Rhodobacter capsulatus SB 1003: one gene and its partner. The protein of the gene in region 2 interacts with the protein of the main gene of each other region in a pairwise test. Links are inferred from orthologs where the notes say so. Each region holds a gene or a part of one and is shown on either strand. Other genes may lie near its edges.

The links.
Region 1: the proteins of RCAP_RS14835 (region 2) and RCAP_RS12555 interact in binary tests that used the Escherichia coli proteins (3 or more experiments, as listed by UniProt). The link is inferred for Rhodobacter capsulatus SB 1003 from one-to-one orthologs.

Annotation. Positions count from the first base shown.
Region 1 is NC_014034.1:2,717,558-2,733,053, forward strand. Bases 4,611-7,504 are described here. They hold RCAP_RS12555 (sulfate/molybdate ABC transporter ATP-binding protein), read right to left. Parts: upstream 6,471-7,504; coding sequence 5,751-6,470; downstream 4,611-5,750. Other genes in these bases: RCAP_RS12550 (hypothetical protein), read left to right, coding at 4,673-5,371; cysW (sulfate ABC transporter permease subunit CysW), read right to left, coding at 6,479-7,342; cysT (sulfate ABC transporter permease subunit CysT), read right to left, coding at 7,335-7,504. Outside these bases: NAD-dependent dihydropyrimidine dehydrogenase subunit PreA, read right to left, coding at 1-605; RCAP_RS12530 (NAD(P)-dependent oxidoreductase), read right to left, coding at 607-1,938; RCAP_RS12535 (light-harvesting protein), read left to right, coding at 2,773-2,922; RCAP_RS12540 (light-harvesting protein), read left to right, coding at 2,943-3,125; light-harvesting complex assembly protein PucC, read left to right, coding at 3,222-4,610; more of cysT, read right to left, coding at 7,505-8,171; cysK (cysteine synthase A), read right to left, coding at 8,368-9,342; trpB (tryptophan synthase subunit beta), read right to left, coding at 9,631-10,839; RCAP_RS12580 (putative bifunctional diguanylate cyclase/phosphodiesterase), read right to left, coding at 10,944-12,869; RCAP_RS12585 (sensor domain-containing protein), read right to left, coding at 13,013-15,496. UniProt on the Escherichia coli protein: Part of the ABC transporter complex CysAWTP involved in sulfate/thiosulfate import. Responsible for energy coupling to the transport system.
Region 2 is NC_014034.1:3,180,756-3,196,343, forward strand. What follows is about bases 7,873-10,858. They hold RCAP_RS14835 (glutamate-5-semialdehyde dehydrogenase), read right to left. Parts: upstream 10,006-10,858; coding sequence 8,740-10,005; downstream 7,873-8,739. Other genes in these bases: RCAP_RS14825 (DUF3553 domain-containing protein), read right to left, coding at 7,873-7,986; RCAP_RS14830 (histidine phosphotransferase family protein), read left to right, coding at 8,027-8,659; RCAP_RS19410 (leucine-rich repeat domain-containing protein), read left to right, coding at 10,252-10,858. Outside these bases: RCAP_RS14780 (YbaK/EbsC family protein), read right to left, coding at 1-475; RCAP_RS14785 (3-hydroxyacyl-CoA dehydrogenase), read left to right, coding at 626-1,393; RCAP_RS14790 (acetyl-CoA C-acyltransferase), read left to right, coding at 1,405-2,577; ilvD (dihydroxy-acid dehydratase), read left to right, coding at 2,852-4,687; RCAP_RS14800 (exopolysaccharide biosynthesis protein), read right to left, coding at 4,748-5,431; RCAP_RS14805 (DUF4169 family protein), read left to right, coding at 5,671-5,859; RCAP_RS14810 (ribbon-helix-helix domain-containing protein), read left to right, coding at 5,856-6,074; RCAP_RS14815 (lysophospholipid acyltransferase family protein), read right to left, coding at 6,059-6,889; RCAP_RS14820 (GNAT family N-acetyltransferase), read right to left, coding at 6,886-7,665; more of RCAP_RS14825, read right to left, coding at 7,807-7,872; more of RCAP_RS19410, read left to right, coding at 10,859-11,382; RCAP_RS14855 (sugar-binding transcriptional regulator), read right to left, coding at 11,917-12,909; RCAP_RS18685 (putative bifunctional diguanylate cyclase/phosphodiesterase), read right to left, coding at 12,906-15,422; RCAP_RS14865 (FAD:protein FMN transferase), read right to left, coding at 15,519-15,588. UniProt on the Escherichia coli protein: Catalyzes the NADPH-dependent reduction of L-glutamate 5-phosphate into L-glutamate 5-semialdehyde and phosphate. The product spontaneously undergoes cyclization to form 1-pyrroline-5-carboxylate.

The DNA of each region.
Region 1 (15,496 bases), 470 kb from region 2 along the record:
AGGCTGACCGCATCCGCGCCGCCGCGTTTCGCCGCCTCGGCCGGTTTGCGGATGTCCGAGATGTTGGGCGTCAGCTTCACGATGCAGGGCATGCGCGAATGTTGCTTCACCCAGCGCGTCACCATCTCCACATAGTCGGGCACCTGCCCCACCGCCGCGCCCATGCCGCGTTCGGCCATGCCATGCGGGCAGCCGAAGTTCAGCTCCACCCCGTCGGCCTCGGTTTCCTCGACCCGGGCCAGGATCGATTTCCAGCTGTCCTCGTCGCAGGGCACCATCAGCGACACGACCAAGGCGCGGTCCGGGTAATCGCGCTTGACCGATTTGATCTCGCGCAGGTTCACCTCCAAAGGCCGGTCGGTGATCAGCTCGATGTTGTTGAGCCCCAAAAGCGTGCCATCGGGCCCGTGAATCGCGCCATAGCGCGGGCCCGAGACGTTCACCACCGGCGGGCCGTCAAGGCCGAGCGTCTTCCAGACCACACCGCCCCAACCGGCCTCAAAGGCGCGGCGGACGTTCACCTCCTTGTCGGTGGGCGGCGCCGAGGCCAGCCAGAACGGGTTCGGGGATTTGATGCCAAGGAATGTCGAAGTCAGGTTCGCCATCTCAGGCCCCCATCAGAAAAGCGTGGATGTCTTCGGCCGCATCGCGGCCCTGCGCGACGGCGGTCACCGTCAGATCTTCGCCGCCTGTGGCGCAATCGCCGCCCGCCCAGACATGCGCCATCCCGGTGCGCCCCTGCGCGTCGATCTCGATCTTGCCGCCGGTGATCGTCAGCCCCTCGGGCACCGGCCCAAGCGTCTGGCCGATCGCGGTGAAGATCTGGTCGGCCTTGATGCGCAAGGTGTCGTCCAGCTGCACCAGCTTGCCGCCCTGGGTCTCGGTGCGGGCGAATTCGACCTCATAGCCCTGATCGTCCTTGCGGATCGCCACGGGCGCCGCATTCGGCACGATCCGCACGCCGTTCTTTTGCGCATGCTCCTGTTCATGCGCCGAGGCGGGCATCTCGGCTTGCGAACGGCGATAGACGATGCTGGCCGTCTCCGCGCCCAGAAGTTTCGCCTGCACCGCCGCATCGACCGCGGTCATGCCGCCGCCGATCACCACGACGCGCCGCCCCACCGGCACCGTCGCCAGATCCCCGGCCTGACGCAGATGCGCGATGAACTCGGTCGCGGGGGTGGCATGTTCGGCGCCGGGAATGGTCAGCGCATTCACGCCCGCCAGCCCCATGCCCAGAAACACCGCGTCATGCTCGGCCAGCAGATCCGCCACCGAACCGTTGCGGCCGAGTTTCCAGTTTTCCAGCACCGCGATGCCGCCGATCTGCAAAAGCCAGGCCACTTCCCTGGCCGCAAAGCCGCCCGGCGCCTTGTAGGCGGCAATGCCATATTCATTCAGCCCGCCCGGTTTCAGCCGCGCGTCATAAACGGTGACCTCATGGCCCAGCATCGCCAGCCGATGCGCGCAGGCCAGACCCGCAGGCCCCGCCCCCACCACGGCGACAGACTTTTCCGTGCGCGGCGCGCGCGTGAAGGGATGCACGCCCGCGGCCTGCAGCCGGTCGGTGGCAAAGCGCTGCAGCGCGCCGATCTCGACCGGCATGCCCTCGGCGGCCTCGCGCACGCAGGCGCCCTCGCACAGGGTTTCGGTCGGGCAGACCCGGGCGCACATGCCGCCCATGATATTCTGCGACAGGATCGTCCTTGCCGCGGCCTCCGGCGTGCCGGTCAGGATCTGCCGGATGAACAGCGGCACGTCGATGTCGGACGGGCAGGCCGTGGTGCAGGGCGCCTCGGCGCAGAAATAGCAGCGCGCGGCGGCCACCTGCGCCTGATGCGCCGTCAAAGGCGGCGCCACATCGGCAAAGGCCGTGCAATACCCCTCGGGCGGAAGACGCCCGGGGTGCACCCCGGGTCGAAACTGGCTTGTGGTCACTGTGACCTCCCTGGCTTTGTTATTGCCGCAAAGGCTGCCACGATCCGAAATTTTATCAATAGGTAAAATACTGAGGCGCAGGGATTGGCGCTTCATGGCCGGGCATCTGCCCAAGGAATGGGCTGACGCAGGGGAAATTGCGGAAAGAGATTCGGGACGAGGGCGCAAAACGGCGGCGATGACCACGGATTCGGCAGGGATTCGGCAGGGATTCGGCGCGGCTCGGGCCCAGAATCACGCCCGGGCCTGCGACAATCACGTCAACGAAGCGAAGTGGGAAGCCGTCAGAGCGGTTTCAAGTGCTTCCGGCGGATAAATTCGGCGCGACAATTCGACCTGAAAATTCCGGTTGCCTGCGACAGGCCGTCCGGGCGCGCGCGCCGCCGCCATCGCCCGATCTGCGACAGGCTAACGCAGTTTAATGTACATCCCGCATGACAGTTTGACCCGAAGCCCGGTTCTGGTCACGCCGCAAGCCGCCCGCCGCGCGGGGGCCGCAAGGCGCAAACCCCCTTTGCAGCATGGCTCTTGCGCCCTGTCGCACCCCCCGCCGCAGGCGCCGCGCCGCCCGCGCCACCGGCCCCGGAATCGCCCAAAGATGCGTCTGGAACACCTGTTTTCACTGGGATTTTGCGCCCCCGGGGGTGGCCGAATTTGCCGCAGTGTAAGCCCGACTTTACACTTGATCGCCGACACTTGGGCTCCCATAGTGCGTCTCACGAGGTCGGATCACAGACGGTCCGGCAGCGGGGGGGCGCTGAGACGGGGCTCGAACTTAACCGAGAGAGCTTCATCAACGTTCCCAATGATCCCAGTTTTGGAGGATTCGGGACAATGACTGACGATAAAGCTGGGCCGAGCGGCCTGTCGCTGAAAGAAGCTGAAGAAATCCACAGCTACCTGATCGATGGCACCCGTGTGTTCGGGGCGATGGCGCTTGTTGCGCACATCCTCTCGGCCATCGCCACGCCGTGGCTCGGGTAATCGGGTAGAGGAGAAATACAATGAACAACGCCAAAATCTGGACCGTCGTCAAGCCCTCGACCGGTATCCCGCTGATCCTCGGCGCCGTTGCGGTCGCCGCTCTGATCGTGCACGCCGGCCTGCTGACCAACACGACCTGGTTCGCGAACTACTGGAACGGCAACCCGATGGCGACCGTCGTCGCTGTTGCGCCGGCTCAGTAATCTGCTGACCTTTGGGCCCACCGGCACCCGTCGGTGGGCCCATTCCCTCCGGGGCTGAGCCCCTCGCACTTTCTCTCTCCGACGGGCGGCTGGACTATGGGCTACCGTGCTTTTGCTCTGAAGAACCTGGCGCGGCACGCTCCGAAGTACTTGCCATTCGCCGACGTGGCCAGTGAAGAGGTTCCGCTCTCGCGGTTGCTGCGACTGTCGCTCTTTCAGATCACCGTCGGGATGACCTTGACCCTGCTCGCGGGCACCCTCAACCGGGTGATGATCGTCGAGTTGGCGGTTCCGGCCTCGCTCGTCTCCGTGATGCTGGCGATGCCGATGCTGTTCGCGCCCTTCCGCACGCTGATCGGCTTCAAGTCCGACACGCACAAGTCGGCTCTGGGGCTGCGTCGCGCGCCCTGGATCTGGAAGGGAACGATCTATCAATTCGGCGGTTTCGCCATCATGCCCTTCGCGCTTCTGGTGCTGTCGGGCTTCGGGGAATCCGTGGATGCGCCGCGCTGGATCGGAATGAGCGCGGCTGCTCTTGCCTTCCTCCTCGTGGGGGCCGGGGTGCATATCGTCCAGACCGCGGGTCTGGCGCTGGCAACCGACCTCGTCGCGGAAGAAGACCAACCGAAGGTTGTCGGCCTCATGTATGTGATGCTGCTCTTCGGCATGGTGATCAGCGCGCTCACCTACGGGGCGTTGCTGGCGGACTACACGCCCGGGCGCCTGATCCAGGTGATCCAGGGCACGGCGTTGATGAGTGTCGTGTTGAACATGGCTGCGATGTGGAAGCAGGAAGCCGTCAGCCGGGAACGTGCCCGGCAGATGGAGACCGCCCAGCACCCGACCTTCCAGGAGGCCTTCGGCCTGCTGATGGGCCGTCCGGGGATGCTGGCGCTGCTGACCGTGATCGCGCTGGGAACGTTCGGCTTCGGTATGGCCGATGTGCTTTTGGAACCCTATGGCGGTCAGGCGCTGCACCTGACGGTCGGGGAGACGACGAAACTGACCGCGCTCTTTGCGCTGGGGACGCTTGCCGGGTTCGGCACTGCGTCCCGTGTGCTGGGGAACGGGGCAAGGCCGATGCCGCTGGCGGTGCTGGGTGCACTGATCGGGGTTCCCGGGTTTGTCGCCATCATTCTGTCCTCGCTGATCAGCCAGGGTGGTATCTGGTTGTTCCTTGTGGGCACCTTTGCTGTCGGGCTTGGCATCGGTCTTTTCGGCCATGCGACGCTGACGGCGACGATGCGGACCGCGCCCGCCGATCGGATCGGGCTGGCGCTGGGCGCATGGGGGGCGGTGCAGGCGACGGCCGCGGGCGTGGGGGTCGCGCTTGCCGGGGTGGTTCGTGACGGTTTGGTTGCCCTGCCGGGGACTTTCGGGTCCGGTGTGGCGGGGCCTTATAATACGGTGTTCGCCATCGAGGCGGTGATTTTGATCGTGGCCATCGCCTTCGCGGTTCCGCTTGTGCGGCGGGGAGGCCGATGATCCGGAGCCCGGCGGGACACCAGGACGTGACTGAAGAATGCCCTTGAACCCGAGGAGGACGCATGACGACGGTGATCACACGGCTTTATGCCGATGAAGAAACGGCTTGCGACATCGCAAGACAACTGAAAAGTGAAGGTATTCCGAAACGCGCTCTGAAGGTCGTCGTCGCCGACGGCAAGAAGGGCGCTGCCTTGGCCGAAGCCCTCAAGTCCGCCGGCGTGCATCCCAGCGCGGCTGCGGGCTATGCCGAACGTGTCGCCGGCGGCGCTGCCGCGCTCGTGGCGAAAGTCAACTACAAGCCGCTCGGCGCGGCGAAACTCGTGCGCGCCATCACTGCTCGCGCAGCGGTGGTCGCGGTCGAGAACGCAACCGAAGAGTTCACCTGTGAGGACGCATCTGAAATGACTGACAACATCATGAAAGACCACCGGCACATCTTCCTGCCGCAACCCGTCAAGGCCGACGAAAAGCCCGGCGCCTTCTCGGAGCGCTTTGGCTGGAAACTTCTGCTCGACACCCCGCGCAAGAAGAACGTCTACGAAGGCACCAAGTTCATGTCGCAAGACTTCTGGCCGACGCCCTTGGTGAAAACCACCGCGCCGAAGGTCAAGCTGATCCCGGCCGACGCTCCGCCGCAATCGGCGAAGTTCTGGAAGGCTCCGCTCCTGAAAGACACGCCGCGTCAATCGAACGTGATCCCGGGCGACTTCCTGCCCTTCTCGAACACCTTCGGCCTGGCGACCATTCAGCGTCGCTGATCACTGACAAGGGGCGGCACTGACCGCCCCTGCACTCCTCGGGTTTGCGCCCGTCTGTCCGCCCTTCCCCGGAAGGTCCGAACAGGCGGGCGCCTTTTATTTCGGCCCCCCGTCTTGGCCCCCCGTCTTGGCCCCCCCTGCCCTGCCCTGCTGCCTTGGCCTCGGGCGGAGAAGAAAACGCATCGCGTTTTCCCGCCCGTCGCAAGCCGGTCGACACGGGACCGCATCCATCAAGCACAACAAAGGGCGGCGCCCGTCCCGGCGGGCGAGAAGCGCCCGCCGGGGGCGGGGCGGGCGCTGCCCGAGGGCCTTTGGGCCCTCGGGGGTCATCGGACCAATGATCCGCCGGGCCAAGGCGATGGCCTTGGCCAGACCGAGGTCAAGCGGTGATGAAATCGCGCACGAAACTGCTGGCCGGGCGGGCGCGGATGTCGTTCGGGCGGCCGATCTGCTCGATCCGGCCCATCGACATCACCACCACCATGTCGGCCAGCTCCATCGCCTCTTCCTGATCATGGGTCACGAAGACCGTGGTCAGGCCGGTGGCGTCGTGAATGTCGCGCAGCCCCTGGCGCAGCTCCTTGCGGACCTTGGCATCCAGCGCGCCGAAGGGCTCGTCCAGAAGCAGCATCCGCGGCTCGATCGCCAGCGCCCGCGCCAGCGCCACCCGCTGCCGTTGCCCGCCCGAAAGCTGGCTGGGATAGCGCGATCCGATGTCGGGCAGCTGGATCAGCTCCAGAAGCCGCGCCACCCGCCGGGCGATTTCCAGCTTCGGCGGCCGCTCGGCCCGCGGCCGGGCGCGCAGCCCGTAGGCGATGTTTTCAAACACCGTCATGTGCCGGAACAAAGCATAGCTTTGAAACACGAAGCCCGCGCGGCGATCCTGCACCCGCAGGTTGGTGGCGTCCTGGCCGTCAAACAGCACCCGCCCCGAGGTCGGGAATTCAAGCCCGCCCAGAATCCGCAGAAGCGTCGTCTTGCCCGAGCCCGAGGGGCCCAGAAGCGCCACCAGCGCCCCCGAGGGAATGGCGAGCGACACCGGATGCAGCGCCGCCGTCGTGCCGAAGAGCTTCGAGATCTCTTGAATGTCGATATCCATCATGTCCCTCAATGGCGGTGGGTGGCGGCGATTTCGTCGGCGTGACGCAGTTCCAGCACGGTCTTGACCAGAAGCGTGACCAGCGCGAGCGCGGTCAGCAGCCCGGCCAGCGAAAACGCCGCGACCGAGAGATATTCGTTGTAAAGCATCTCGATGGTGATCGGCATCGTCGCGGTCTGGCCGCGGATCTTGCCCGAAACGACGGCAACGGCGCCGAATTCCCCCATCGCGCGGGCGTTGCACAAAAGCACGCCGTAAAGCAGCGCCCAGCGGATCTTCGGCAGCGTCACCGTGGTGAAGACCCGCCAGCCAGAGGCGCCCAGCGTCAGCGCGGCCTCTTCCTCCTGACAGCCCTGCTCAATCATCACCGGGATCAGCTCGCGCGCGACAAAGGGGAAGGTGACGAACATCGTTGCCAGAACGATCCCCGGCAGGGCGAAGACAATCGGGAAGCCCTGCGCGACGAGCCAGCCGCCAAGCGCGGAATTCGCCCCGAACATCAAGACGATGCACAGCCCCGCCACGACCGGGGACACCGAAAACGGCAGGTCGATCAGGGTGATCAGAAAGGCCTTGCCCCGAAAGTCGAAGCGGGTGATGAACCAGGCCGCGGCAATGCCGAAAGCGGCATTGAGCGGCACCGACAGCGCGGCAATCGTCAGCGTCAGCCGGATCGCGGAGAGCGCATCGGGGTTGCCCAGGCTTTTGAGCGCGGCAAACCAGCCCTTGGCCAGCGCCTCGACAAAGACGATCAGCAGCGGGGCGGCGACCAGAAGCGCCATCCCGGCGACGGCGGTCAGGATCAGAACGCCCCGCACCAGCGGCGTTTCATCGGTGGCGGATCGCCAGTTGCGTTCGGCAGCGTCAGACATCGCCAATCCTCCGGCGGCTCCAGATCTGGATCAGGTTGATCGACAGCAGCATCGCGAAGCTGATCGCCAGCATGGCAATGCCGATGGCGGCGGCGCCGTCATAGTTGAATTCCTCGAGCTGGATCACGATCAGAAGCGGGGCGATCTCGGTTTTCAGCGGGATGTTTCCGGCGATGAAGATGACCGAACCATATTCGCCCACCGCCCGCGCCAAGGACAGCGCAAAGCCGGTCAGCGCGGCGGGCAGCAGCATCGGCGCGATCACCCGGCGCAGCGTGGTGAAGCGCGTCGCCCCCAGCGTCGCCGAGGCCTCTTCGACCTCGCGGTCGATCTCCTCGATCACCGGCTGCACGGTGCGGGTGACGAAAGGCAGGCCGACGAAGATCAGCGCGATGAAAATCCCCCCTTGCGTATAGGCGATCTTCAGCCCGAACTCTTTCGCCAGGGCGCCAAAGGCCCCGTTCGGCGCATAAAGCGCGGTCAGCGCGATGCCCGCGACGGCGGTCGGCAGCGCAAAGGGCAGATCGACGGCGGCATCGACCAGACGGCGGCCGGGGAAATCATAGCGCACCAGCACCCAGGCAAGGGCGACGCCGAAGACCAGGTTGAACAAGGCCGCAAGGAACGACAGCCGGAACGACAGCTCCAGCGCCGCCCAGACCCGCTCGCGGTTCACCGTGGCCCAGATGCCCTCCAGCCCGTAGCTGGCGCCCTGCGCCAAAAGCGCGCCGATCGGGCCCAGCACCACCAGCGACAGCATCGTCAGCGTGATCCCCATCGAGAGCCCCAGCCCCGGCATCGGCGAGCGGTTGATCAGCAGGCCCGGCATGGCGAACACCTTCCTTCCGTGAGCTTCGTCATTTCCAAAATATCCACTGTGTCAGTCGAGATTGAAAGGGATAAATCTCGCCATTCTTGGTCGTGAATATAGAATTTTATTCCCCCCCCCCACTCCCCCGTGCCGGGGCGCCAGACGAAAAGGCCCCGCCGGGGGGCGGGGCCTTTGAAAGACGCGGGGAAACCGATCAGGCCGGGGCGCCGGTTCCGTCAAAGACACCCTCGAACAGCACCGAGGACAGGTAGCGTTCCCCAGAGTCGGGCAGGATCACCACGATGGTCTTGCCCGCATTTTCGGGCCGCGCCGCCAGCCGCAGCGCCGCCGCCGTGGCCGCGCCGCCGGAAATCCCGGCCAGAATGCCTTCCTCGCGCGCCAGCCGCAGCGCCACCGCCACCGCCTCCTCGTTCGAGACCTGCTCGATCGCATCGACAAGATCCAGATCCAGCACCTCGGGCACGAAACCGGCGCCGATGCCCTGGATCTTGTGCGGCCCGGGCTTGACCGGCTCGCCCGCGCGGGTCTGGCTCAGCACCGGGCTGGCCGCAGGCTCGACCGCGACCGAGGTGATCGCCTTGCCCAAGCCTTTCTTGAAATAGCGGCTGACGCCGGTGATCGTGCCGCCGGTGCCGACGCCCGCAACGAAAATGTCGATCTTGCCGCCGGTCGCGGCCTCGATCTCGGGGCCGGTGGTGCGTTCGTGGATGGCCGGGTTGGCCGGGTTCCGGAACTGCTGCAAAAGCACGTATTTCGGGTCCGAAGCCGCGATGTCCTCGGCCTTGGCGATGGCGCCCGCCATGCCCTTCGCCGCCTCGGTCAGCACCAGTTTCGCGCCATAAGCCAGAAGCAGCTTGCGCCGTTCCAGGCTCATCGTTTCGGGCATGGTGAGGGTGATCGGAATCCCGCGCGCGGCGGCGACGAAGGCCAGCGCGATCCCGGTATTGCCCGAGGTCGGCTCGACGATTTCCTTGCCGGGTGTCAGGATACCGCGTTCCTCGGCGTCCCAGATCAGCGCCGCGCCGATCCGGCATTTGACCGAGCCCGCCGGATTGCGCGCCTCGATCTTGGCCAGAACGGTGGCGCCCAGCCCCTGCCCCAGCCGCCCCAGCTTCACCAGCGGCGTGCCACCGATCGAAGCCGAATTGTCTTCGAAAACCGTCGTCATCTGCTTCTCCCCGATAGGTTCTGCCCCTATCGAGCATGCCCGGCCGCGGTTGAAAAGGGGCTAAAACCCGCCTTCCTGAAAGCGGTCTAACTTTGGGAGAATGGTGTTTTGGCCCCGGCCGGAAAAAGCACAAAATTCTGTTTCGCAGCACAGGCACAGGGGAAATCCGGGCCGAAAACCGGCCCGGACCGCCGTTCAGAGAATAAAATCCGCAAACCCGCCCCGGGCCAGGCCCGGGATTCGCCCCGGAGGCGGCGCGCCGGGATCAGGCCCCGGCGCGCGGCGGCGTTACAGATCGGTGCCGAAGCCGTAGGTCTGGGTGACGTAGTCGATGTCCTTGTCGCCCCGGCCCGACAGGTTGATCAGGATCGACCGGCCCGGATTGGCCGCCGCCTCGCGCATCGCAAAGGCCACGGCATGCGCGCTTTCCAGCGCGGGAATGATCCCCTCGTGCCGCGACAGCGCGTAAAAGGCCTTCAGCGCCTCCTTGTCATCGGCGGTGGTGTAATGCACCCGGCCGATCTTGTGCAGATGCGCATGTTCCGGGCCGACGCCGGGATAATCCAGCCCCGAGGCGACGGTGTGCACCGGCGCGGGCTCGCCGTTGGCGTCCTTCAGCACAAGGGTGCGGAAGCCGTGGATGTCGCCATCCTCGCCAAAGGAAATCGTCGCCGCGTGATCGCCGAGATTGGAGGAGGTGCCGAGCGGCTCGACCCCGTAAAGACCGACCGAAGCATCGTCGATGAAGCCCGAGAAGATCCCCATCGCATTCGAGCCGCCGCCGACGCAAGCCGCCACCATGTCGGGCAATTCGCCCGTCATTTCAAGGAATTGCTCCCGCGCTTCCACGCCGATGACATGCTGGAAATCGCGCACCATCCGCGGGAAGGGATGCGGGCCGACGACCGAGCCGATGGCGAAAAGCGCGGTATCGGCCTGGGCGATGTAGCTTTGGAAGCAGCTGTCCACCGCCTCCTTCAGCGAGCGCCCGCCAAAGGAGACCGGCACCACCGTCGCGCCCAAAAGCTTCATCCGGGTGACGTTCGGCGCTTCCTTGGCGATGTCGATCTCGCCCATGTGGATTTCGCATTCCATGCCGAAATAGGCCGCCGCCGTGGCCAGCGCCACCCCGTGCTGCCCCGCCCCGGTTTCGGCCATGAGCTTGGTCTTGCCCATGAATTTCGCCAGCAGGCCCTCGGCCATGCAATGGTTGAGCTTATGCGCGCCGGTATGGTTGAGATCCTCGCGCTTGGCATAGATCTGTGCGCCGCCGCACAGCGCCGAGAGGTTCTTCAGATAGGAAACGGGCGTGGGCCGGCCCTGGAAATGCTTGCGGATCAGCCGCAGCTCGGCGATGAAATCGGCCGATTTCGAGATCTTCGCATAAGCCTCGCGGATCTCCTTGAAATGCGGCTCGAGCGGCGGCGGCAGCATCGCCCCGCCGTAGCTGCCAAACCAGCCGTCCTTGTCCGGTGTCGTCTTGAGATAGGATGTCATCCTCGGTCCTCCCACGGTCTTTCCGCGCGGGATTTGACGCCGATCCGAGGCGAACGGCAAGGCGCGAAAGCGCCACAGTCGATTTCCGGTCCTGTCCCCCGCCCTCAACCGCTGCGGCGGGCGTCTCGGAGCAGAAAACGCGCAAAATCCGCGGCATCCATCGGGCTCGACCACAGATAGCCCTGCCCGACATCGACGCCCAGATCGACCAGCATCGCGCGCTGATCGGCATCCTCCACCCCCTCGGCGACCGAGCGGATGCCCATGCCGCGGGCGATTTCGGCGATCGCGGCGACGATGGCGCGATCGGCGCGGCGAAAGCACAGACCGGCGATGAAACTGCGGTCGATCTTCAGCTCTGCCACCGGCACCTTCTTCAGATCGCCCAGCGAGGCATGGCCGGTGCCGAAATCATCGAGCGACAGCTCGTAGCCGCGGTCCGCCAGCGAATCGAGCAGGCTGATCGTCATGTCGGTGCCGCGCCCGACGAAACATCCCTCGGTGATCTCGAGCAGCAGATCGCGGCCGTCGATGCCCGCCGCCTCGAACATGGCGATGGTGTCAAGCAGCAGCTCGGGCGATTTGATGTCGTCGGGATGGATGTTCAGCGCGATCTTGCCCGGCGCCAGCCCCGCGCCGCGCCAGCCCAGCAGATCGGCGGCCACGGTCTCGGCGATCCGGCGCGACAGATTCGGCAGAAGACCGCGTTCGGCGGCAATGGTCAGGAAACTGTCGGGGGCGATTTCCTCTCCGTCGGCGCGGCGCCAGCGCACCAGCGCCTCCGCCCCCAGCAGACGGCCGTCGCCCAGCGCGATCTTCGGCTGATACTGCACGTAAAGCTGCTCGCCCTCCAGCGCCTCGCGCAGCCCCGCCTCGATCCGGTCGCTCTCGATCACCCGCTTGCGCAGCTGTTCGTTGAACAGCAGGCATTGGCCGCGCCCGCTCTCCTTGGCGCGGTTCAGCGCCAGATCGGCCTTGAGCAGCAGTTCGACCGGATCGGCGCCATCCTCGGGGCAGATCACCGCGCCGATCGAAGCGCCCGGATGCACCCGCCGCCCGGCCAGATGCGCGGGCGGCTCGAAGGCCGCCAGCAGGCGATCGGCGATCGGGCGGATCTGCGCCGCGGCGCCGACCTCGGCCAGGATCACCGCGAATTCGTCGCCGCCCAGCCGCGCGATCACATCGCCCTCGGGCAGGTTGGCGCGCAGGCGGCGGGCGATTTCGGTCAGCAATTCATCGCCGAAGCCATGGCCGAACAGGTCGTTGACATTCTTGAACCGGTCGAGATCCATCAAGAGCAGCGCAAAGCCGTGTCCGCAGCCGCGCTGGCGGGCCACCGCCTCGGCCAGGCGGGCGTTGAAGGCCTTGCGGTTCAGCAGCCCGGTGGTGTCGTCGATATTGGCCAGGAGATAGTTTTCATCCCGGGCCTGGCGCAGGCTGTCGACGGCGCGCGACAGCGCCGCAAGGGAATCGTCGCGCTGCCGGGCGGTTTCGCCGGTGCGATAGGAAAAATAGGCCAGAAAGGCCCCGTAAAGCAGCGCATAAAGCGTCACCGACCAGGCCTGCGGCCAGCCCCCCAGATGAAACGACACGATCACCGCCGCGAGGATCGTCGCCTGAAAGGCCACCGCGGCAACAAAGGCGCGGTGCAGCATGAAGACGCCCCCGGCCAGCATGCCGGAACAGACAAGCAGCACCACCAGAGGCTCCCCGATCTGATGCAGGCCGATCACATGCAAGGGCAGCACCGCCCAGGGCACGGCGAAAAGCACCGAGGTCAGGATCAGCCGCCGCGCCGCCCGCGCCGAGACCCGTTCGACCTGCCGCCCGGCCGCACGGCGCGACATCCGGCTGAACGCAAACCCCAACGCCAGGACCGACCCGAGCCAGATCGCCACGAAGGTGTGGTCATCCTGGCGCAGCGTTTCCAGCCCATAGATCATCGCGTTCAGCGCGGCCACCAAAGCCCCGACCGAGGTTCCCTGCACGACACTGGACACATCTTCCGGGCTGGGATGCTTGGTCAGCATCGCCCGGATCCGGGTCAACAGGAGCGGTATCAGAGCCAAAACATCAGTCTTTCACAGGAGTCGCGGCCCCGATCATGGCGGCAAATGGTAACCAGCCCCTGAAGACGGCCCGAAAAATCCCGCCCAAGGCGAAAACGCCCGCCTCAGCCCAGCGCGAGATCCTTGGCCCGCAGCCCGTCAGCTTCCAGAAACCCGGACATAAAATCCATGGCGGGCAGGGGCTTGGCGAAATGATAGCCCTGCCCCAGATCGCAGCCATGCTGGCGCAGCCAGACCACCTGCGCGGGTGTGTCGATGCCCTCGGCGACGGTGCGCAGCCCCAGCGCCGCCGCCATCGCCAAAGTGGCGCGCACGATCGCATCCGAGGCGAAATCGCCCAGCGCGATGCGCGAGACGAAACTGCGGTCGATCTTCAATTCCTTCAGCTGCAGCTTTTGCAGATAGCTGAGCGAGGAATAGCCGGTGCCGAAATCATCGGCCGAGAGCTCGAAGCCCGCAGCGAGCAGCGCCTCGATGCTCTCGCGCGCATCGGAATTCAGATCGACGACGGCGCCCTCGGTGATCTCGAACAGCACATCCTCGGGGCCCAGACCCGCCGCCGCCAGATGCGCCAGCACCGCCTGCCCGAAGCGGACGCGACGCAGGCTCTCGGGCGAGAGGTTGATCGAGATGCACAGCTGCTGGCCGCGCCCGCGCAGCGTCGCGACAAAGGCGCCCACCAGATCGATCATCAAAAGGTCGATGTCACGCACGAGCCCGGTCTTTTCCGCGATCGGCATGAAGATGTCGGGGCCGATCCCCGCCAGCGCCGGATCGGTGCAGCGCACCAGCGCCTCGGCCCCGGCCAGACTGCCGTGATCGAGCAGATTGATCTTCGGCTGCAGATAAAGCGCAAAGGCGCCGTCGCGGATCGCGCGTTGCAGCGATTGTCCGATCATCGCCTCCTGCGCCAGCCGGTCGCGCAGCTTCGGCGTGAAGGGCACGGCGCGGTTGCCGCCCAGCGCCTTGGCCTCGTACATCGCCAGATCGGCGTTCAGCCACATTTCCTCGGGGCTGTGCGCATCCATCGGAAACAGGCTCATCCCCATCGAGGCGGACAGATACAGCGGCTGGCCGTCGATCTCGAAGGGTTCGGCGAAAGCCTGCGCCAGCGCCGCGGTCGCCGCCTCGGGTTCCTCGGCCAGACGGCCGCGGCTGAGAAAGGTGAATTCCTCGGCCCCGACCCGGGCCAGCAGCTGGTCGGGTTCGCGCAGCGCCTCGAGCCGTTCGGCGACCTTGCAGATCACCCGGTCGCCCAGCTGCGGGCCGAAACGGTCCTTGATCTGCTGGAACTGGTCGATCGACAGGAAGACCTGCTGCAAGAGATCGCCCGCGGGGCGCGCGCGCAGCTGCGCCGGGCCGACCTGGGCGCGGAAGGATTCGCGATTGGGCAGCCCGGTCAGCGCATCATGCGTCGCGGCATGGCTGGCCTCCTCGGCGGCCTGGGCCAGACGCCGTTCGTCCATCAGCCTTTGCGTGATGTCGGAGACCGAACAGACCACCTGCACCGGCCCGCCGCGCGATTCCATCGGCGCCGCATTGACCGAGATCACCCGCTCCGTCCCGTCCGGTCGCGGCAGGGTCAGGCGCAGGTCGTTCAGCGTCTCGCCGCCCTGCGCCACGCGCTCGAACGGAAAGCCCCGCCCCGCCCCGGTGCCCTCGCGCGGACCGTAAAGCCAGCCCAGCGCCGCGTGACAGCGCCCGACCAGACCCGCGCCGGTGGTGTCAAGGATCTGCTCCGCCTCCATGTTGGCAAAGACGATCACCCCCGAGGGATCGAAGGCCAGGATGCCCGAGACCGAGGTTTCCGTCAGCCGCTGCAGGAAGTCGTTCTTCGCGATCAGCTCGGCCTCGAGCAGCTTGCGGCGGGAAATGTCGACATGCACCCCCGAGAGCACCAGCGCCTCGCCGGTCGCGGCCATTTCGACGGCGCGGCCGCGCGACAGGATCCAGACCCAATGCCCGTCGGCATGGCGCATGCGGAATTCTTCGGTGAAGAAATAGTCCCGGCTGCGGAATTTCGGCGCCTGGGCGGTGTTCAGCCGCACCATGTCCTCCGGGTGGACGAGCGCGCGCCAGTCGTCGATCATCAGCGGCACGGGCAGGTCTTCGGGCTTGCGGCCGATGATCTCGGCCCAGCGGTCGTTGATCACCAGCCGGTTCGTGCGCAGATCATGCCGCCAGGTGCCCACCTGCCCGCCGGCGATGACATCGGCCAGACCCCGGATCGCCTCCTGCTGGTCGTGCACGTCAAGGGCGAAGCCGAACAGCCTGCCGCCGGGATCGCGCAGGGCGCTATCGACATCGGTCACCACCTTGATCCAGCGGTAAGTGCCGTCACGGTCGCGGATCCGGTGCACATGCGGCGGGATCGGCACCCGCCCGCCCGCGAAAATCTCGCGGTGCAGCGCCATGTGGGCGTTGAAACTCTCCATGTCGTCGGGATGGATCAGCGCGCGCAGCTCGGTTGTCGGCACCGCCTCCCCCTCGCGCCAGCCGATCCGGCGCGCCAGGATGCCGGAGGTGCGCAGCCACAGGACCCCGTGGCGGTCGACGAAGCTTTCCCAGTCGCAGCCCCCCGCCGCATC
Region 2 (15,588 bases):
GCGCGGCGATCAGATCCCGGGCCAGACCGCCCGAGACCGTCAGCGCCGCCTCGGGGGTCAGCCGCACCATCAGCCCCCGCTTGCCGCCATTGACGACGATCTGCGCCTGCCCCAGCGCCGCGGCTTCAAAGGCCACCGGCACCCGTTTCTTCTGGCCAAAGGGCGAGATCCCCCCGGTGTGAAAGCCGGTCAGCCGCTCGGCCTTGTCGGCGGGCATCATCGCCGCCGCCTTGGCCCCGAAGGCCGCCGCGACCTTTTTCATCGACAGCGTGCAATCCGACGGGATCACCGCGCAGGCGGGCTTGCCGTCGACCTCGACCATCAGCGTCTTCAGCACCTCGGCGGGATCGGCGCCAATCGCCGCCGCCGCATGCAGGCCGATCTTGTCCTGCCCGGCGACGTAATCATATTCGATCCGCTCGAAGGCCACCTTGGCGGCGTCAAGCGCCCGGGTGGCGGGGGTGGCTGTGCTCATCGGGCTCTCCTTTCCCCTGTCTTGCCAAGCCCCCTGCCCCACTGTCAACGCCCGGATTCCGTTGCGTCGCAACCGCAGGATGTCCCGCCTTTGCCGTTGCCAGACACCCCCCACCCGATAGGATTTGACGTCAGGGAAAGGGAGGAAAGGATGCAGATTTCAGAGCGGGTCTTTGTCGTCACCGGGGGCGGTTCGGGGCTGGGGGCGGCCGTGGCGCGGATGGTGGTTGATGCGGGCGGCAAGGTGGTGATCGTCGATCTGAACGCCGAAGCGGGCATGGCCATGGCCTCGGATCTGGGCGCGGCCTCGCGGTTTTGCCGCGCCGATGTGACGCAGGAGGGGGACGGCCGCGCCGCCATCGATCTGGCGGTCTCGGTCTTCGGGCGGCTTGATGCGCTGGTGAATTGCGCGGGCATCGCGCCGGGGGAAAAGATCCTCGGCCGCGAGGGGCCGCACCGGCTGGAGAGTTTCGCCCGGGCGGTGACGGTGAACCTTGTCGGCACCTTCAACATGCTGCGGCTGGCGGCCGAGGCGATGGCGGGCAATGCCCCCGGCCCGGGCGGCGAGCGCGGGGTGATCGTCAACACCGCCTCCATCGCGGCCTTTGACGGGCAGATCGGACAGGCGGCCTATGCGGCCTCCAAGGGCGGCGTCGCGGCGCTGACGCTTCCGGCGGCGCGGGAACTGGCCCGGCACGGCATCCGCGTCGTCACGGTGGCGCCGGGGATCTTTCGCACGCCGATGATGGCGGGGCTGCCGCAGGAGGTGCAGGACAGTCTGGGCGCCTCGGTGCCCTTCCCGAACCGGCTGGGGGACCCGGCGGAATATGCCGCGCTCGTGCGCCATATCTGCGAAAACCAGATGCTGAATGGCGAGGTGCTGCGGCTCGACGGCGCTTTGCGGATGGCCGCGAAATGACGGGGGAGAGAATGGATCCGGTGGTGATCGCGGGGGCGGCCCGCACGCCGATGGGCGGCTTTCAGGGCGCGTTTTCAGAGCTTGCCGCGGCCGATCTGGGCGCGGTGGCGCTTGGCGCGGCGCTTGACCGGGCGGGCGTTCCGGCCGCTGAGGTCGACGAGGTGCTGATGGGCTGCGTCCTGCCCGCGGGGCAAGGTCAGGCCCCGGCGCGGCAGGCGGCGCTGAAAGCGGGTCTACCGCTTGCGGCGGGGGCGACAACGATCAACAAGATGTGCGGTTCGGGGATGAAGGCCGCAATGCTGGGCCATGACCTTTTGCTGGCGGGCTCGGCGCGGGTCGTGCTGGCGGGCGGCATGGAGAGCATGACGAATGCCCCCTATCTGTTGCCGAAAGCGCGCGGCGGGCTGCGGCTGGGGCATGGGCAGGTGCTCGATCACATGTTTCTGGACGGGCTCGAGGATGCCTATGATCGCGGCCGGTTGATGGGCACCTTTGCCGAGGATTGCGCCGAAGCCTTCGGCTTCACCCGGCAGGCGCAGGACGATTACGCGATTGCGTCTTTGACCCGGGCGCAGGCGGCAATTGCCAGCGGGGCTTTCGCGGCTGAAATCGCGCCGGTGGAGGCAGGCCGGGCCGGGCTCATCACCACCGACGAGCAGCCGGGCAAGGCGCGGCTGGACAAGATCGCGACGCTGAAACCGGCCTTCCGGCCGGGCGGCACGGTGACGGCGGCGAATTCCTCCTCGATCTCGGACGGGGCGGCGGCGCTGGTGCTGATGCGCGCCTCCGAGGCCGAGGCCCGCGGGCTGACGCCGCTCGCCCGGGTGCTGGGTCATGCGACCCATGCCGATGCGCCGAACCTGTTTCCGACCGCCCCGATCGGCGCGCTGACGAAACTGGCGGAAAAGCTCGATCTGGATCTGCGCCGGATCGATCTGTTCGAGGTGAACGAGGCCTTTGCGGTGGTCGCGATGGCGGCGATGGCGGCGCTGGATCTGCCGCATGACCGGGTGAACCCGCATGGCGGCGCCTGTGCATTGGGGCATCCGATCGGCGCTTCGGGGGCGCGGGTGCTGGTCACGCTGCTGGCGGCGCTGCGGCGGCACGGGCTGAGAACCGGCGTCGCGACGCTCTGCATCGGCGGCGGCGAGGCCACGGCGATGGCGGTGGAGCTGATGGCATAGGGGCGGGTTCGGGCGGAAAGGGAAAGGCACCGCCTTTCCCCGCCCGACAGCGCCCGGCCGCAACCAGACCGCAAGCCCCAGGCACGACAGTGGCCGGATCGGGGACAGGATCCGCATGGCCTCGGCGATGGCCGAGGCCAAAACGTCCCGGCAAGGTCTGCCCCCAGACATGCGCAGCGCAAGGCTTCGTGTTCCTGCCGCAAGGCTTCGGGTTGGCATCGCCCCCCGGCCTGCGCTAGAAGGGCGCAAGTCCAAGCCAGCCCGGAGACGCCAGATGCCGCAGTATCGTTCCCGCAAATCGACCCATGGCCGCAACATGGCGGGGGCGCGTGGCCTCTGGCGCGCGACCGGCATGACGGATGGCGATTTCGGCAAGCCGATCATCGCCGTCGTCAACTCCTTCACCCAGTTCGTGCCGGGTCACGTGCATCTGAAAGACCTTGGCCAGATGGTCGCGCGCGAAATCGAGGCCGCGGGTGGCGTCGCCAAGGAATTCAACACCATCGCCATCGATGACGGCATCGCCATGGGCCATGACGGGATGCTCTATTCCCTGCCCTCGCGCGAGGTGATCGCGGATTCGGTCGAATACATGGTCAACGGCCACTGCGCCGATGCGATGGTCTGCATCTCGAACTGCGACAAGATCACGCCCGGCATGATGATGGCGGCGATGCGGCTGAACATTCCGGTGATCTTCGTTTCGGGCGGGCCGATGGAGGCGGGCAAGATTTCCCCCGACGTGATCGACCATGACCTTGATCTGGTCGATGCGATGGTGGTCGCGGCCGACGACAGCTACACCGATGCGCAGGTGGAGGCGATCGAGAAAGCCGCCTGCCCGACCTGCGGATCTTGTTCCGGCATGTTCACCGCGAATTCGATGAACTGTCTGGCCGAGGCGCTGGGTCTGGCCCTGCCCGGCAACGGCTCGATGCTGGCGACCCATGCCGACCGCAAGGCGCTGTTCCTGGAAGCCGGGCGGCGCATCGTCGACATCACCAAGCGCCATTACGAGGGCAACGAACCGGGCCTTCTGCCGCGCGACATCGCGACCTTCGAAGCGTTTGAAAACGCCATGAGCCTCGATATCGCCATGGGCGGCTCGACCAACACGGTGCTGCACCTTCTGGCCATCGCCTATGAGGGCGGGGTGAATTTCACCATGGACGACATCGACCGGCTCAGCCGCAAGGTGCCGGTGCTGTGCAAGGTCGCCCCGGCGAAACAGGACGTGCACATGGAAGACGTGCACCGCGCCGGTGGCATCATGGGCATTCTGGGCGAGATGGGCCGCGCCGGGCTGCTGCATCTGGACGCCCGCACCGTGCATTCCGCCTCGATGGGCGAGGCGATCGCGACCTGGGACGTGATGACGGCCAATGATCCCGCCGTCGACAGCTTTTACCGCGCCGCGCCGGGTGGCGTGCGCACGACCGAGGCGTTTTCGACCGGCAACCGCTACAAAGAAGTGGACCGCGACCGGCAAGCGGGGGTGATCCGCTCGGCCGAACATGCGTTTTCCAAGGACGGCGGTCTGGCGGTGCTGTTCGGCAATATCGCGGAAAACGGCTGCATCGTGAAGACGGCGGGGGTGGACGAGTCGATCCTGAAATTCACCGGCACGGCGAAAGTCTTTGAAAGTCAGGACGATGCGGTCTCGGGCATCCTGACCGGCAAGGTCACCGAGGGCGAAGTGGTGGTGATCCGCTTCGAAGGCCCGCGCGGCGGCCCCGGCATGCAGGAGATGCTTTACCCGACCAGCTATCTGAAATCGAAAGGTCTGGGCAAGAAATGCGCCCTGCTGACGGACGGGCGCTTCTCGGGCGGGACCTCGGGGCTCTCGATCGGCCATGTCAGCCCCGAAGCCGAGGAAGGCGGGCTGATCGGTCTGGTCGAGACCGGCGACGTGATCGAGATCGACATTCCGAACCGCAGCATCCATCTGGCCGTGGCCGAAGACGTGCTGGAGGCGCGGCGTGCCGCCAAGGGGCCGCTGCCCTGGACGCCCGCGGCCCCGCGTCCGCGCCATGTCTCGACCGCGCTCCGGGCCTATGCGATGTTTGCCTCGTCGGCGGCCAAGGGCGGCGTGCGCATCCTGCCGAACTGAGCCCGGCCCCCGGACCCGAAAAGGCCCCCGCCGCGGCGGGGGCCTTTTCATGTCGCGCGGTCAGGACCAGGTGTGCAGCACATGCGCGGCGGCGGCGATCATCGCCCAGATCACCCCATGCACCAGCGCCAGCGCGCCCAGCCCCGCCACCACCCCGGCCAGCACCCAAAGCCCGTCGCGCTCGAACAGGCCGATGCCGATCAGCGCCAGCGCAAAGGCGGGCCCGATATTGCCCAAAGGAATCGGCAGCGTCAGGATGATCGCCAGCACCAGCGCCAGAAACCCCAGCCCCTGTTCGGCCCAGCGCGAGGACAGAAAGCTGAGCCGCGGTTGCAGCATCTTCTCGGCGCGCAAGAGCCGCGGCACGACCACCGCTGCCAGCCGGGCGAAATCCGCCCGCGCGATCGAGCGTTTGGCGATGAAGGCGGGAAACCACGGCGGCCCGCCGATCAGCATCTGAAAGGTCAGGAAGATCAGCGGCAGCCCCAGCACGGCCGAAGTTCCGGGCGGCGTCGGCAACACGTTCGGCAGCGAAAAGATCACCAGCAGCGGGCCAAAGGCGCGCACGCTGAGCCGGTCCAGCAGATCCGACAGCGCGATCCGCTCGCGGCCCTGATCCTCGGCCAGTTCCGTCAGCAGATCCGAGAGCCGCTCGGGCCGCGGTTGACGCGCCAGACGCGCGCGCAGTTTCGCGGCAACGGCGCGGGCGCGGGCCCGGGCGGCGGGACCGGACATCCGGCTCATGCCCGCGTTCCCGGGAAACCGCCGGACAGGACAGGGAAGGACATGCCAGATCGAAACGTCATGAGCCGCGAATCACGAGGGACAGGAGTGGATGATCTGCAGATAGGCAGCCCCTTGCCGCGGCGCAAGACCGTTGCGACCATTTGCGCCCGGGGCCCCGGGGCGATGGCGGCAAGCCGCCAAACGCGGGCGGTCACCGCCCGGATTGCACGCGGCGCGGCCCCGTGCGATGCTGCGCCATGGCCGAGATCGTCAATCTGAACCGTTTCCGCAAGCAAGCCGCCCGCACTGAGGCCAAGGCCGCGGCCGATGCCAATGCCGCCAAATTCGGCCGCACCAAGGCGCAGAAACAGCGGGAAGAGGCCGAGGCCGCCAAGGCCCGCGCCGCCCTTGACGCGCATCGGCGCGACCCGGAGCCGGAAAGGTGAGCGAGGCCCCGCGCAAGCATTCGCTGACGCTGGGCGGGCACCGCACCTCGGTCTCGCTCGAGGACGCGTTCTGGACCGGCTTCAAGGAACTGGCCGCCGCCCGCGGGCTTGGCCTGAACGAGGCCGCGCGCGAGATCGACGCCGCCCGCGATCCGGGCACCGGGCTGGCCACGGCGATCCGGCTGGCGGTCCTGCGCCACTACCGCGACCGCTGACCCATCCCCGAACGCACCGCCGCTTCGCAGGCCGCCGCCAGATCCTTGCGCGAGGGGAAATCCGACACATCGAGCGGCGGATGAAACACCACCTCCGCGGCGCCCTGCCGGGCCACCGAGAGCACCTTGGCCAGATGAGTGGCAAAGGGCATGTCCCGCCACCAGCCGTAAAACCGCGGATCCTCGCCCTCGGGCGCGGTGTAATTCACCGTGACCGGCTGGATCTGCATCACCTTGTCGAGCCCGTGGGTGTAAAAGGCGGCAAAGAGCGTCGTCTTGAACGGCAGCACCTGCAGCCCGTCGGTCGAGGTGCCCTCGGGGAAGAACAGCAGATGGTGCCCGTCGCGGATGCGGTCTTCAAGAAGCGCCTGCTGCGCCTTGGCCTCGCGCGGGTCGCGGCGGATGAAGACGGTGCCGGTGGCGCGGGCCAGCCAGCCGATGAAGGGCCAGTCCGCCACCTCGTCCTTGGAGACGAAGTAAAGCCGCTGACAGGCGTTCAGGGTGAAGATGTCAAGCCAGCCGGTGTGATTGGCGACGACGGCGCCGATATGCTGCATGGGGCGGCCGCGGACGGAATAGCGCAGGCCCAGGATGGCGACGCAGATCCGGCAGACGACAGGGGTGATCGCCGGGGTCCAGGGCCGGTGCCCGCCATGCAGCGGCCGCTCGATCAGCCGCACCGCCAGATGCAGGGTCAGCCCCGCCATCAGCACCAGCGCCATCGCCCCGCCGCGCAGCGCCAGACGCCCGCGCCCGGCCAGCGTCGGCGGCCGGTCGGGCGGCGGTTCGTCGCCCATCCAGATCGGTCGTGTCATCCGCGTCCCTCCACCCGTCGCGTGTAGAACTCCCGGTGCTTCTCCGACATCGCCTGCGTATCCATCAGCAGCATGACATCGGTGGTGTTGAAGGGCCGGTCGACAAAGGCGCCCTCGCCGACGAACCCGCCCAGCCGCAGATAGGCCTTGATCAGATTGGGCATCGCATCGAGCGCGGCGCGGCGGTCCAGCGCCTCTTTCGCCACCAGATCCATGCGTTGAAACTGCCGCGCGCGCGGGCGCAGCCCCTCGGGCGCCAGATGGTGGTGGTGCAGCCAGGCCAGCGGCTGCTGCAGCGCCGCGACATCGGTGCCGTGAAACGAAGCGACGCCGAACAGGATCTCGATCTCATGCGCCAGCACGTAATCAGCGAGCGCATTCCACAGCATCAGCATCGCCGCGCCGCCGCGGTGATCGGGATGCACGCAGGACCGCCCCAGTTCCAGAAGCCGCCGCCCCGAGGCGCGCAGCGGCGTCAGATCATATTCCGCATCGCAGTAAAACCGCCCGATCTCGGCCGCCCGGTCCGAGCGCAACAGCCGGTACGCCGCCACCACCCGGTCCAGATCCTCTTCGGGTTTCGTCGCGTCGATCAGCACGAGATGGTCGTAAAGCGGGTCGAATTCATCGGCTTCCAGCCGGTTTTCGTGATCGATCAGCGGCCCCGCCCCGCCCAGCTCCTCGACGAAAACGGCATAACGCAGCCGCTGCGAGGCCCTGATCTCCTGTGCGTCCCGCGCCAATCTGATTTCATAAGAAAGCGGTGCTGCCGCCATGCTCAAAGCCTTCCGTCTTCGTTCATCTCTAGGCGCCCGCGCGCAAGGCTGCAATGATGCGGACCGCAGGACCCGCGCAGCGAAAGGGGTCAGGGCCGCGATGCGGGGCTGTTAACCATTTTTAAAGCTGTTAACCTTTTATCAACCTTGGTCGGGAATAACGAGGGAAAGCTGCACCCGTCGCCCGTCGATCACCTGTTTGCCGGCATGTTCGAAATTGACCGTCACCCTGTCGCCGACGCGCGACTGCACCTGTCCCAGCCCCCAATCGGGGGCCTGGGGGTTTTTCACCAGCATCCCCGGTTCCAGAAACGCGTTCATCCTGCCCTCGCTTCGGCGACCCCCGAAAGGGAGATCCACCATGACCCATGAAGCCTTCGTCCCTGCCCCGCCGCCCGAGACCGCGCCTTCCGAGGCCGATCTTGTCGCTCTTGTCGGGTCGCGACTCTGCCACGACCTTATCAGCCCTTTGGGGGCGATCGGCAACGGGGTGGAGTTGCTGAACATGTCCGGGCTGGCCGACAGCCCCGAGGTGCAGCTGATTTCGCAAAGCGTCGCCGCGGCCAATGCGCGGATCAAGTTCTTCCGCATCGCCTTTGGCCAGGCCTCGGTCGATCAGCGCATCGGCACCCCGGAAATCCTTGGCGTGCTTGAAGAAATCTCGCGCGGGGGGCGGGTGAAATACCATTGGCTCGGCGCGGGCGACCAGTCGCGCCGGGTGGTGAAGCTGATCTTCCTCGGGCTCTTGTGCCTTGAACCGGCGTTGCCCTGGGGTGGCGAAGTCGTGATCACCGAGGAAGACGGCGAATGGCGTCTTGTCGCGCAAGCCAAGCGCACCAAGCCCGATCCCGAGCTTTGGGCGCGGCTCTCTGGCAGCCTGGTCACGGTCAGCCCGGCGCAGGTGCAGTTCCTGCTGTTGCCGCGCGAGGCCGGGCATCAGGGGCGGCGCGTCGTCTGGGACGTGGCCGAGACAAGCGCCGAGATCCGGTTCTGAGCCTGAGGCGGGCCCCGCGCGGGGCCCTGCCTTACGCGCGGCCCGGCTTACGAACGGCGCGGCTTACGGCGCGGCCCGGCTTACGCACGGATCGTGCCGTCGCCGCGCACCAGATATTTGAACGAGGTCAGCTGCTCGGCCCCCACCGGGCCGCGCGCATGCAGCTTGCCCGTGGCGATGCCGATTTCCGCCCCCATGCCGAATTCGCCGCCATCGGCAAACTGCGTCGAGGCGTTGCGCATCAGGATGGCGCTGTCGAGCCGTTCAAAGAACCGTGCCGCGGTGGCGTCGTTTTCCGTCAGGATCGATTCGGTGTGGCTTGAACCGTAGCGGCGGATATGGGCAATGGCGCCATCGACGCCGTCCACAAGCTTCGCCGCGCAGATCATGTCGAGGAATTCACGGCCGAAATCCTCCTCCGCCGCCGGTTTGGTGCCCGGGATATGCGCCAGATCGGCCGAAACCCGCATCTCGACGCCCTTCGCGATCAGGTCTTCGATCAGCACCGCGCCGTGTTTTGCGTAAAACGCCCGGTCGATCAGCAGGCATTCCATCGCACCGCAAATGCCCGTCCGGCGGGTTTTCGCATTCACCACCACACGGCGGGCTTTCTCCAGATCGGCATCGGCATCGGCGTAGATGTGACAGATGCCCTCCAGATGCGCGAAAACCGGCACCCGGGCCTCGGCCTGCACCAGACCCACGAGCCCCTTGCCGCCGCGCGGCACGATCACGTCGATATGGGCCACGGCGCGCAGCATCGCCGCCACCGCCGCCCGGTCACGGGTGGGGACCAGCTGGATCGCCGCTTCGGGCAGATCGGCGGCCTTCAGCCCGGCAACCATGCAGGCGTGAATCGCCCGGCTGGAATGGAAGCTTTCCGAGCCGCCGCGCAAGATCACCGCATTGCCCGCCTTGAGGCACAGCGCACCGGCATCGGCCGTCACGTTGGGCCGCGATTCGTAGATGACGCCGATCACGCCCAGGGGTGTGCGGACGCGCTGGATGTGCAGCCCCGTCGGCCGGTCCCATTCCGCGATCACCTCGCCCACCGGATCGTGCTGTTCGGCGACGGCGCGCAGCCCCTCGACGATGCCGCGCAGGCGGGTTTCATCCAGCCTCAGCCGGTCCAGCATCGCGGGGGACAGGCCCTTGTCGCGGCCAAAGATCATGTCTTCGGCATTGGCGGCCAGGATCTCGTCCTGACGCGCGGCGACGGCCTCGGCGGCGGCGATCAGCGCGGCCCGCTTGCGCGGCGCCGGGGCAAAGGCCAGCTCGGCCGCCGCGGTCCGGGCCGCCTGGCCCATGGTGTCGATCAGGGTTTTCGCATCCAGCTCGTCGCGCATCAGACATCCTCCGTTCGGCGCGTGATACGCCACGAAGCGGGAAGCGTCCAGAGGGAGGGGAAAGTGGCGCGGTTGACGGGGCTCGAACCCGCGACCCCCGGCGTGACAGGCCGGTACTCTAACCAACTGAGCTACAACCGCGCGATGGGCGTTCACTACCGGCTGCGGCCGAGGGCGTCAAGCGGGAAAGCGCAGTTGTTTGACGGGGGCGGTCGGGTAAGCTGGGTGGAGTGTGAGGGGTGCGAGATGACCGAGGCAGAGAAGGCCTATCAGGCCGCACTGGAAGAAATCGAGCGGGTGAAGCGGGAGGGGAGGAAGTACATTAGCCTAACCAACAAGCATTTTCGCGAACTTGACCGGCTTCCCCCGGAACTTTCGCAGCTTTCTGGACTATCAAGTATAGACATAAGAAGCACAGCCATCGCGGACATTGCCCCCGTTGCAGAGCTTTACAAGCTACAAGGGCTCGATCTCAGCAACACTGCAGTGACCGACCTATCCCCGCTGGCCAAATTACTTCAATTGTCAGACGTTATATTGCGCGGCACTGCAGTTTCCGATTTGAGGCCATTAAGCAAGTTGGAGCAACTCGGAACAAGGGGGTTGCCCGGCCTTGCTTTCACTAAAACTCTCGCAACTGAGTGCGACGCTGAGTTGGCGAAGCTATCGAAGATAGAAGACGTCGAAACGCGTTCACTTGCAACCCTCGCCTATCTGAACACCCTGCCGCCGTGGCCCGAGCCCTATCTGCCCAAAGCCCGCCCCGACGGCAAACCGCCCGAGTGGATCGGACTGAGGGACGGGGACCGCCCGCCTTTGTCTCCGTCTCCGATTCCCGGTCGCGGCCTTGTGCCCCCGGCGGGGCTGCGCAGATTGACGCTTTCGGATGCGCGGGCGCTTCTGGAAACCGGCCATCCGATCCTGCGGGACCGCTGTCAGCGCGTCGTGGCGGATATTGACGAGGCGCTGGCCTTGCAGGCGATCCGCATTCCGAACGATCCCGATCAGCTTGCCGCCCATGAAGCCCTGTCGCGGACGCTTGTGCTTTGCAAGGCGGCCCTGATGGGCATTCACGATGCGATCCCCGAAGACCTCTCCGATCAGCCGATCGACGATGTGGCGGCGGGGCGGCTGCGGGCGGCCTTTGATGCGGCGCTTGAAAGCCTGAAAGAGGCCGCGCGCTACATCGACCGCAAGGATCACACGCCCACTTATGGCGGATTGCTGCGGCTGGGCGCGGCAACCGGGGTGGCCTCGATCATGGCGATGGCTCCGGGGGTGACGCTCGCCGTCGCTCTCCCCACGGTCTATGCCTGCCTTTATGGGCCGGAGGCGGCGAAGGCCTTGAAAGAGTTCGGCAAGCTGGGTGGCTCCTGACGGCAAACCGAAAGAAGGCCGCATCCCGGGCGGAAGCGGAAAGGCACCGCCTTTCCCCGCCCGTCGCGACCAAGCTGCGGCAAGACCGTTTCCACCCGCGTGACAGAGGCCAGCGCCCAGCCCCGGCGGGCGAGAAGCGCCCGCCAGTGGCGCGGGGCGGGCGCTGGCCGAGGGCCTTTGGGGCCCTCGGCGGTCTTGGGGCAAATGTCGCGCAGGGCCAAGGCGATGGCCTTGGCCATATGTGATGAGTGCTCAAGAAACCTGACCCTCAGCGATCCGCCCGAACCGGGGTCGGACAGGCCAAGGCGAAAAAACAAAAGCCCCCGCTGTCGCGAGGGCTTTTTGAAAGTGGCGCGGTTGACGGGGCTCGAACCCGCGACCCCCGGCGTGACAGGCCGGTACTCTAACCAACTGAGCTACAACCGCGCATTTCTCCCGGGCCGTAACCGCGGGCGTGGGAGGCTTCTACGCATCCACGCCCCCCCCGTCAAGCGGTGAAACGCGAAAATTTCACCGCAGCAGCGCTGCAAATTTTCACCGCAGCAGCGCGGCAAATTCCGCCTGCTCCTCTTCGTCGAGTAAAGCCACCGCCGTGCGGCTGTCGGTCACCAGATCCTGCAGCAGATGCCCCGCCAGCGCCGCATGCAGCGCCACGACCTTGTCCGTCCCGCCCGCCAGACCGATCACCCGGCGACGCAGGAAATCGGGCGCGGCGGGCGCCAGGGTGCGGGCGGCCAGGGCACTGGGCAATTCGCGGCCCTCTGCGTCGAAGAATCGGCCCAGAATCTCGCAGGCGGCGCCCAGACCGACGATTTCGGCCAGATCCTCGGTGCCGATCATGCCGAACTGATGCAGCTGGTTTTCCGGCGCCCCGCGCCCGATGCCCACCACCCAGACCTCGGCCTGCAGCGCCATCTCGGCGACCCGGCGCAGCATCGGCTGACGCAGCAGATCCGCCGCTTCCTCGGGCGTGCTTGCGTAAAGCGCCGTCGGCAGGGGAAAGGCCTGCGCCCCCAGCCGCTGCGCGATCTGGTGCATCACCGCATGCGGATAGGCGGCATGGCCGAAGGTCAGCTCGCCCAGAAGCGAGACGAAGCGCAGCTGCCCGATCCGCATCTCGGGCAGCTGCGCGACCATGGCGGCGATGGTGCGCCCATGCGACAGCCCGATGATGCCCGGCGCCGAGCGCGCCTGCAGCACCCGCACCAGATGCCGCGCGGCGGCGGCGGCGATCATCGGGACCGGGTCGGTCTGATCGGGCGGCATCAGCGCGATGCAGACGGTGCCCAGCCCGAAGCGGTCGCGCAGACGGCGGGCAAGACGGCGGATCAGCCGCGCCCCCTCGGCGGCATCCGGCACCGGCACGGCCACGCTTGGCCGCTGCTCCAGCAGCGCCTGCACCCGGTCGGGCGGCAGACCAAGCCGCCAGCCGATTTCCGTGACCGAGAGGCCGCCGATGTCATGCAGCCAGCGCGCCCGCGATTCGGGCGTGTCGGGATGAGGGAGCCTGTGCGGCGGGGCTGTCATGCGCCTGATCCTCCGATACCGGCCAGAGCGACGGCGCGCGGCCGCGGCTCTTCGGCCAGATAGCGCGCCTCGAAACTGCGCAAGCCCAGCGGCCGCCCCAGCAGGAAGCCCTGCATCGCCGGACAGCCCTCCTCCTTCAGGATGCTGAACTGCGCCTCGGTCTCGACGCCCTCGGCGATCGCGCGCAGGCCAAGCGCCCCCGCCATCGCCAGGATCGCCCGCATCAGCGCCCGGGCGCGGCCGGGCTCGGGCCCTTCAAGGCCGCGCACGAAGGAGCGGTCGATCTTGATCTCCGCCACCGGCAGGCTTTGCAGCACCCCCAGCGCCGATTGCCCGGTGCCGAAATCGTCGATCGCGATCTTGTAGCCGACGTCGCGCAGCCGTTCCAGATTGCGCCGCTGCCGCAGCCCCGGCGCGGCCAGCCCGGTCTCGGTCAGCTCCACCGTCACCTGTTCGGGGTCCAGCCCGACGCGCAACAGCCGCTCGGCCAGATCGGCATGGCCCGGCTCGTCCAGCGTCGTCGCATTGATGTTCACCGCCAGCGGCAGCCGGATCCCCCGCGCGGCCCAATCAGCCATCATCGTCCCGGCCAGCCGCATCACCTCGAGGTCGATCGCCGAGACCAGACCGTCCACCTCGGCCACCGGAATGAACTCCGCGGGCGAGATCGGCCCCAGCTCGGCATCGGTCAGCCGCAAGAGCGCCTCGGCGCCGATCAGCCGGATCCCCTCGCGCACGTCGAATTTCGGCTGCAGATGCAGCTCGAAGCTGCTCTCCTCCAGCGCCCGGTGCAAGGCCTGCGCCACCGCCGTGCGGCGTTCGAACTGCGCCCCGATCTCGGGCGAGAACAGCGTCACCGTGTTGCGGCCGCGCGCCTTCGACTGGTGCATCGCCATGTCGGCCGCGCGCAAAAGCGCCTCGGCGCAGCCGCCCGGCCCCGCGTGCAGCGCCACCCCGATCGAGACGGTCAGGAAACATTGCCGCCGCTGCAGCCGCATCGGCCGGGCAAAGGCGCGCACGATGTCCCAGCTGCGCGATTCGGCGGCCAGGGCATCCGCCCCGGGCAGCAGGACGACGAATTCGTCCTCGTTCGTGCGCGCCAGCAGCGCCCCCTCGGGCAGGCCCTGTTCCAGCCGCTTCGCCGCCGATTTGATCAGCTGATCCGCGGTTTCGTGGCCCAAAGTGTCGTTGATCAGCCGGTGATTGTCGAAATCGATGCACAGAACCGCGATCCCGCCGCCCTCGGCCTCCAGACAGGTCAGCCTTTCGCCCAGACGCCGCATCATCAGATAGCGGTCGGGCAGGCCGGTCATCAGATCATGGGTGGCGATGAAGCGGGCATTGTCGATCGATTGTTCCAGTTGCTGGCCCAGATCGTGCAGGGTGGTGATGTCCGAGAGCGACAGCAAAAGCCGCCCGTCGCCGGGATCGCCCGGCAACACCACCAGATCGACCTGCAACAGCCGCAGCCGCCCGGCGCGGCGCAGCCGGATCAGCACCGGGCCGCTGTGCTCCGGATCCTCCATCGCGGCGCACAGATCCGCCCGCCCCTCTTCGATCGGCAGCAGGTCGAACATGGCGCGTCCACAGACCGCGCCCGTGCCGCAGCCCATCAGCGCACAGGCCTCGGGATTGGCCAGCACGATCCGGTCCTGCGCATCCAGCACGATCTTGCCGCTGGGCAGCGCATCCAGGATCGTCGTCAGCCGGTCGCGTTCGCGCGCCAGCGCGCCCTCCAGCGTCGAGACCGCGGTCATGTCCAGATCGCAGCCCATCAAAAGGCTGATCTCGCCCGCGGGGTCCCAGCGCACGGCGCGGCAAAAGGACAGGAAGGTGACCCAATGCCCCAGCCGATGCCGCGAACGCGACAGATGTTGCACCAGCGCGCCGCGGCGCAGGCGGGCGCGCGTCTCGGCGGACTCGAACCCCGCGACATCCTCGGGGTGGCTCATCCGCGCCCAGTCGTCGTGGGTGAGCGGCTCCAGATCCTCGGCGCCGTAGCCGAGCCGGTCCTTCCACGAGGCCGAGACGTTCAACGCGCCGCTGCGCAGATCGACATTCCACGACGAGGTGGGGGTGATGCCGGCGTTTTCCAGCGTGCTGCGCGCCACCTGCAGCGCGGCATCCAGACGAAAAAGCCGCCCCGAGGCCGCAGAGGACGCGCCGGGCGCGGCAGGCTCGGCCGGTTCGAGACAGGTCAGGATGAAATCCTCGCCCCCCGGCCCCCAGCGCAGGCGCAACAGGATCCCCCGCGCCGAAGACATCTCGGGCAGGTCCAGCCCCAGCCGCACCGGATCGGTGTCACAGCGCAGGAAACGGCCCAGATCGGCGCGGTCGTCGGGGTGGAAAAGCTGCGCGAAGACGGCCAGATCAAGGGTCAGATCCCCAAAGGCAGAGCCCAGAACGATCCGCGGTCCGGCTGCGGTGGTCCGCAGGCGCCAGGACAGCTCGCCGACACAAGCGGACGCCAGAGCGTCGGTTGCCGGATCGAAACGGGGGTTGCGAACGGCCAATCTTGTCTCCGGGTTCTTCCTTTCGTGCGAAAGCCTACCATGGTTTCGCGCATGGGGCGAGTGCAATCACTCAACCCAGACATGTCCCGCCACGCGTCAGACGGCCCCCGGCACCGGGGTGCGGCGGTCGGCCGCGGTCAGGCAGATCAGCTCGGCGCCAAGGCGC